Regions from separate parts of the Rhizobium sp. CB3060 genome, predicted to be linked through region 2. Evidence: riboswitches for the same ligand, from Rfam matches in the RefSeq annotation. Region 2 holds a riboswitch; the other holds the start of a gene.

Region 1 (3,412 bases), on a different replicon from region 2:
TCGAAGATGCCGCGCCTCGAATAATCGGCAAGCAGCAGTTCGCAGATCGCCTTCTGCGTACCGTAGCTCGTCAGAGGGGTCGTGAAGAAATCATCGCCGATCTTCTCCGGAAAGGGTTGGCCGAAAACAGCGATCGACGAGGCAAAGATGACGCGGGGGTTATAGGGCTCCTTCAGCCCCTCGTGCCGGATGGCCTCGAAGAGCGAGCGCGTGCCATCGAGATTGGTATGGTAGCCCTTATCGAAATCCGCCTCGGCCTCGCCCGATACGATCGCCGCCAGATGGAAGATCATATCCGGCCGCAAGCTGGAAAGCTTGGTCGCACTACTGGCATCGGCAAGATCGGCCGTCATCGCCGTGGAAACGGATGCAAGCGCGGCCGGGACCGGCGGCGGAACAACGTCGACAAGCGTCAACCTGTCGATCCCGCGGCCAAGCACATCTGCCTGCAGACCAATCTTCTCCACCAGCTTGCGACCGATCATGCCAGCCGCCCCGATAACCATCACATGCATGTCAGCCAAACCTCCTCATGCTCAGCGGCTCAAACCGTATTGCCGGTATTGCCGGTCGCCAGCAGAACCTTGGTCGTTTCGTAAATACGCGTCAGATGATGCCGGAACGCGTCGACGACGGCATCGCGGTCATGCCGTGCGAGAGCCTCGTAGATCGATAGATGATCGTCGTAGCTCGCTTCGATAGCGCCCGGCTTGGACATGGCGTTGCGGCGGTAATTCATCATGTAGGTGTATAGGTCAGTGACAAAGTCGGCGAGCAGCGGGTTTCCACCGGCGCGATAGATCGCAACGTGGAATTCGCGGTCGCAAATGAGGAAACGCATCACATCGTCTCCGCCAAGCCGCTGCGCCTCCAGAAGAGCCTGCAACTTTGCCAGCGTCGCATCGTCGATCCGTTCGGCAGCGTCGCCGACGACCTTGAGCTCGACATGGAGACGGGCCGCGTGAACCGACTCCAGATCGTAGCTGTCGATTGCATTGGGGGAGGCGATTGTCACCGTGATGTGGCTGAGGTCGACCTTGCAAACGCGGCTGCGGCTGCCATGCGAAACCGCGATGATACCTTGCGCGGCCAGGGTCTGGATGGCGCCGCGCACCGTTTCGCGGCTGACATGGAGAACGCTTGCCAGTTCGCGCTCGCCCGGCAACTCGTCGCCCGGCCGCAACATGTTGGTTGCTATCAGGACCATCAGCTTCTGAGCGATAACGTCACGCGCCGTCCGGCGGGCGAGACCACGCGCGATATTCGGCACCTCGGTTAAGATCGGACTTTCGTCCATCACACCCTCCGGTCCACTGGTTGGTCCAGCAGATCAGTTTATTAAGAATGGTTGAGCAAATCAGTCAAGCCAATTTCCTCCTGTAACCGCCAATAGGGACATCTTTCATCAGCCAGGCTCGGGACAGAGATATCGCTCGACGTCTGAGCCGCAACGAGAGCAAGCTTGACATCATTAGCGAGCGCCCTTTACCATCACCGACATTCACCAGGGGGGTCCCGGCAAGGGGCTGAGATACTGCTGAACAATACGGCTTTGCCGATTGTGGGCGCAGTGACCCGTTGAACCTGATCCAGTTCATACTGGCGTAGGGACGGTGCAAGCGCTCGAAGGCTTTGGATTCATGCGTGGAATCCGTGTCGGCGTCTTTCCATCATTCCGGCTGATTGACTGGGTCTCCAACTGCAATTTGGAGCCTCAAACCATGACCATTGCCGCAAAGAATCTTACCCCGACCGTCACGACCGGCCCGATGCCGGCATCGCGGAAGATCCATATTTCTGGAGATATCCATAGCGATATCCGCGTACCGATGCGCGAGATCAGCGTCCATCCGACCGCAGGCGAGCCGCCTGTCGTCGTCTATGATTCCTCCGGTCCCTACACGATAGAGGGCGCCGAGATCCGCATCGAGCAGGGCCTGCCCCAACTGCGCCGTGACTGGGTGCTCGCCCGCGGCGATGTCGAATCCTATGTGGGCCGCCATGTCCGCCCCGAGGACAACGGCTTTGTCAGCGGCGAACGGCTCACACCGGAATTCCCAGGGCGACGCCGGCCGCTACGTGCCACGGACGGTAAAGCCGTCACCCAGCTCGCTTATGCACGGGCCGGCATCATTACGCCGGAGATGGAGTTCATCGCCATTCGCGAAAACCTCGGCCGCAAGGCCAACGCCGAAGCACTGATTCGCGACGGCGAGAGCTTCGGCGCTCATATTCCGGATCATGTCACGCCGGAATTCGTCCGCCAGGAAGTTGCCGCCGGCCGGGCGATTATCCCGGCCAACATCAATCACCCCGAAAGCGAACCGATGATCATCGGCCGGAATTTTCTGGTGAAGATCAACGCCAATATCGGCAACTCCGCCGTCACGTCATCGATGGCGGAGGAAGTCGAGAAGATGGTCTGGGCTGCCCGATGGGGCGCCGATACCGTCATGGACCTTTCGACCGGCCGCAACATCCACAATATCCGAGAATGGATCATCCGCAATTCGCCGCTGCCGATCGGCACGGTGCCGCTGTATCAGGCGCTGGAAAAGGTCGGCGGCATCGCCGAAGACCTCACCTGGGAAATCTATCGCGATACGCTGATCGAGCAGGCCGAACAGGGCGTCGACTATTTCACCATCCATGCCGGCGTACGGCTGCATTACATCCCGCTCACCGTCAATCGCGTGACCGGCATCGTCTCGCGCGGCGGCTCGATCATGGCCAAGTGGTGTCTTCACCATCATCGCGAGAGCTTCCTCTACGAACATTTCGAGGAAATCTGCGATATCTGCCGCGCCTATGACGTCTCCTTCTCGCTCGGCGACGGCCTGCGCCCCGGCTCGATCGCCGATGCCAACGACGCGGCGCAATTTGCCGAACTCGAAACGCTCGGTGAGCTAACGAAGATCGCCTGGGCGAAGGATTGCCAGGTGATGATCGAGGGCCCCGGCCACGTGCCGATGCACAAGATCAAGGAAAACATGGACAAGCAGCTCGCCGTTTGTGGCGAGGCGCCTTTCTATACGCTCGGGCCGCTGACGACCGATATCGCGCCGGGCTATGACCACATCACCTCGGGCATCGGCGCTGCCATGATCGGCTGGTTCGGCACGGCGATGCTCTGCTACGTCACGCCGAAGGAACATCTTGGCCTGCCCGATCGCAATGACGTCAAAACAGGTGTCATCACCTACAAGATCGCCGCCCATGCTGCCGATCTTGCCAAGGGGCACCCGGCCGCGCAGGTGCGCGACGATGCATTGTCGCGCGCCCGCTTCGAGTTCCGTTGGGAAGACCAGTTCAACCTGTCGCTCGATCCCGACACCGCCCGCAGCTTCCATGACGAAACCTTGCCAAAGGAAGCCCACAAGGTTGCGCATTTCTGCTCGATGTGCGGCCCGAA
Region 2 (3,412 bases):
ATGCAAACAGCATTCACTTGCCATTGACAGTTATATGCTGATAGCACATATATTGTTTCGGAACATTCGCTTTCGAAGACCTGTCCGAAAACGCCATGTTCCGCATTCAGGAACCGGGGCGTTCCCATGCGTTCGGTCGAGCGCATAGCGTTTCGGGCAAGCTCGGATTTCTCGTTCCATGGATATGCAGACCACGCCCGCGCCACTCGTGGCGGATCATCGCCGCCGGCTGATTCTCTTCTTTTTCCTGATGACCGCCATGTTCATGGCAACCCTCGACAACCAGATCGTATCGACGGCGTTGCCGACCATCGTCGGAGAATTCGGGCACTTGGAACGCTTCGGCTGGATCGGCTCGGCCTATCTGCTGGCCCTATCCGCCTCGATGCCCGTTTACGGCAAGCTCGGTGACCTCTTCGGCCGCAAATATGTGATGATGACCGCCATCGCCATCTTCACCGTCGGTTCGGCCGTCTGCGGCCTTGCAATATCGATGAACACGCTGATCGCCGCCCGCGTGCTGCAGGGCCTTGGCGGCGGCGGCATTCTGGTATCAATCTTCTCCGTCAACGCCGATCTCTTCGAACCGCGCGAACGCGCCCGTTATCAGAGCTATTCCAGCCTAGTGCTGATGGCCTCCGGCGCCATTGGCCCCGTTCTTGGCGGCACGATGAGCGACCTTTTCGGCTGGCGCTCGATCTTCCTCGTCAACGTGCCGATCGGCTTTATCGTTCTGGCCGGCCTCGCCTTCATGCTGCCGTACCGCAAACCGGCCCGCAAGCCGAAGATCGACTATGCCGGCGCGCTTCTCCTTGCGCTGACGACCACCAGCATCGTACTTGCCGCTGACGGCACCGAACTCTTCGGCTCATTGCTTTCGCCGCAATGCCTCGGGATCATCGTCTTCGGTGCGCTCTGCGCGCTGGCCTGGGTTTTCGTCGAACGCCGCGCGCCGGAGCCGATCGTGCCGATGACGCTGTTCCGCAACCCGACCTTCGGCCTGCTGCTGATCATCTCGGTCACCAGCGGCGCGGTGGCAATCGGCATGGTCAATTATTTCGCGCTCTTCCTGCAGACGACGACCGGCCTGTCGCCATCCATGGCGGGTCTGCTGTTCATTCTGTTGACCGGCGGCATCGTCTGCGGTTCGCTTTCTGCCGGCCGGCTGATCTCGATGAGGGGTCGCTACAAGCCCTTCGCCATCGCCAGCGCCGCCTGCAGCACCATCGCCTTCGCCACGCTGGCGCATGTTCACGCCGGCACGCCGATCGTCTTCATCGGCGCCCTGATGCTGCTGCATGGCATCGGCATCGGCCTGGCACAACAAGTCCCGGTCATTGGCGTGCAGAATGCCGCAGCCAGCCGCGACGTCGGTGCCGCCACCGGCGCCGTGACGCTCTCGCGCATGGGCGGCGCCTCGATCGCCATTTCCATCTACGGCGCCATCATCGCCGCCAAGCTCGGCAATATCGGCGTTTCCATTCCCGGTGTCGCCAATATCGAGGAACTGACGCCGAAGATGATGGCGGCCCTGCCGGACGCCACGCGCGAAAGCGTTGCCAATGCCTATGCGAGCGCCTTCAGCCCACTGTTCATGACGGCCGCCGCCATCTGTTTCCTCGGCCTGCTGACGGCGATCTCATTGAAGAACGTGCAATTGCCCGGCTCCGCCAAGAAGCTCGACAGCCAGGCGGCTGCGCACGCAGCCGAGTAAAACGAACGTACTGCAATCGACAGGGGAATCATTCCCCTTGTCATCCCTTCGTCACAGGAATAAACCTGCCAACGCTCTAACGGGGTGCCTTATGTCTTTCGAAGACATCTGGCTGAGAGGCTTTCACCGGCCAACCCGCGGAACCTGATCCGGCTAACACCGGCGGAGGGATTAGACGCGTGACAAAATCATGGCGCCCTTTTCCCGTTCAAAACGAAACCAACGAGGAGGCGCTGTCATGCCCAACCGATCGCTATTGTCACTGTTTACCGGCTTGGCTCTCGCCGCCGGCGCAACGCTTTTCGCCGCCCCGGGCGCCGAAGCCGCCGACAAGACGCTCACCATCTACACCTATGAAAGCTTCACCGCCGACTGGGGTCCGGGCGCCAAGGTCAAGGCCGCCTTCGAGAAGACCTGCGGCTGCACGGTCAATTACGTCAGCGTCACCGACGGCGTGGCGCTGCTTTCTAGGCTGAAGCTGGAAGGCACGGGCACGAAAGCGGACGTCGTTCTCGGCCTCGACACCAACCTCGTCGATGAGGCCAAGGACACTGGCCTGTTCGACGCCAGTGGCATCGACACATCAGGCCTGAAGGTTCCGGGCGATTTCAAAGACGACGTCTTCGCCCCCTATGACTACGGCCATTTCGCCGTCGTCTACGATACGCAGACAGTCAAGAATCCGCCAAAGAGCCTGAAGGATCTGGTCGAGGGCGATCCGTCGCAGAAGATCGTCATCGAGGACCCCCGCACCTCGACGCCGGGCCTCGGCCTGCTGCTCTGGGTCAAGTCGGTCTATGGCGACAAGGCGGCCGATGCCTGGACGAAGCTCAAGGGCCGCATCCTGACCGTGACGCCCGGCTGGTCGGAAGCCTATGACCTCTTCACCAAGGGCGAAGCGTCGATGGTGCTCTCCTATACGACGTCGCCGGCCTATCATATGGTCGTGGACAAGACCGACCGCTATCAGGCGGCCGCCTTCTCCGAAGGTCACTATATCCAGATCGAAGTCGGCGGCCTGATCAAGTCGTCTGCGAACAAGGACCTTGCCCGCGACTTCCTGAAGTTCATGGTTTCGCCCGGCTTCCAGGACACAATCCCGACCAACAACTGGATGATGCCGGTCTCGGCCACCTCCGAACCGCTGCCGGATGCCTTCAGCAAGCTGGTCGTCCCTTCGAAGACCTTCCTGATGAGCCCCGATGTGGTCGAAAAGAACCGCAAGGCCTGGATCGACGAATGGCTGGCCGCCACCAGCACCAATTGATGTCGAGATGCTGCTGACGGCGCCTGAGAAAAGACATGCTATTGCCGGCGGGGCCTTCAGCCTCGCCGGTATCGCGTTTTTCATCGGCCTTGCCATCGTCACCCTGCTTGCCGCTGGCATCGAATCCGCCGGCGGCAATCCGCTTGCCGATCCCTATCTTCTGCGCGTGCTGCGTTTCACCCTGCTGCAGGCAACGCTGTCGACCCTGCTTTCTGTCGCCCTCGCAATTCCGGTCGCCCGCGCGCTGGCGCGGCAACCGCGATTTCTCGGCCGGCTCTGGCTGATCCGCCTGATGGCCGTCCCGATGGGCCTGCCGGTGCTGATCGGCGCGCTGGGCTTGCTCGGCATATGGGGGCGTCAGGGCATTCTCAACCAAGTATTGACGGGGCTCGGCCTAGCGCAGCCGGTCAGCATCTACGGGCTGACGGGCA

What was found. A riboswitch is a leader RNA that binds a small molecule or an ion and turns the genes downstream of it on or off. The one in region 2 is predicted to bind thiamine pyrophosphate.
Region 1: it holds a riboswitch for thiamine pyrophosphate, as region 2 does, so the genes downstream of both, thiC (phosphomethylpyrimidine synthase ThiC) here and thiB (thiamine ABC transporter substrate binding subunit) in region 2, are expected to answer to the same signal.

Annotation. Positions count from the first base shown of each region.
Region 1 is NZ_CP104159.1:1,658,101-1,661,512, forward strand. It holds gene denD (D-erythronate dehydrogenase) at 1-515, opposite strand, end outside; gene N2601_RS26995 (FadR/GntR family transcriptional regulator) at 545-1,297, opposite strand; TPP riboswitch at 1,497-1,629, shown strand; gene thiC (phosphomethylpyrimidine synthase ThiC) at 1,722-3,412, shown strand, end outside.
Region 2 is NZ_CP104158.1:3,423,475-3,426,886, forward strand. It holds gene N2601_RS16535 (MDR family MFS transporter) at 179-1,714, shown strand; TPP riboswitch at 1,785-1,902, shown strand; gene thiB (thiamine ABC transporter substrate binding subunit) at 1,953-2,981, shown strand; gene thiP (thiamine/thiamine pyrophosphate ABC transporter permease ThiP) at 2,989-3,412, shown strand, end outside.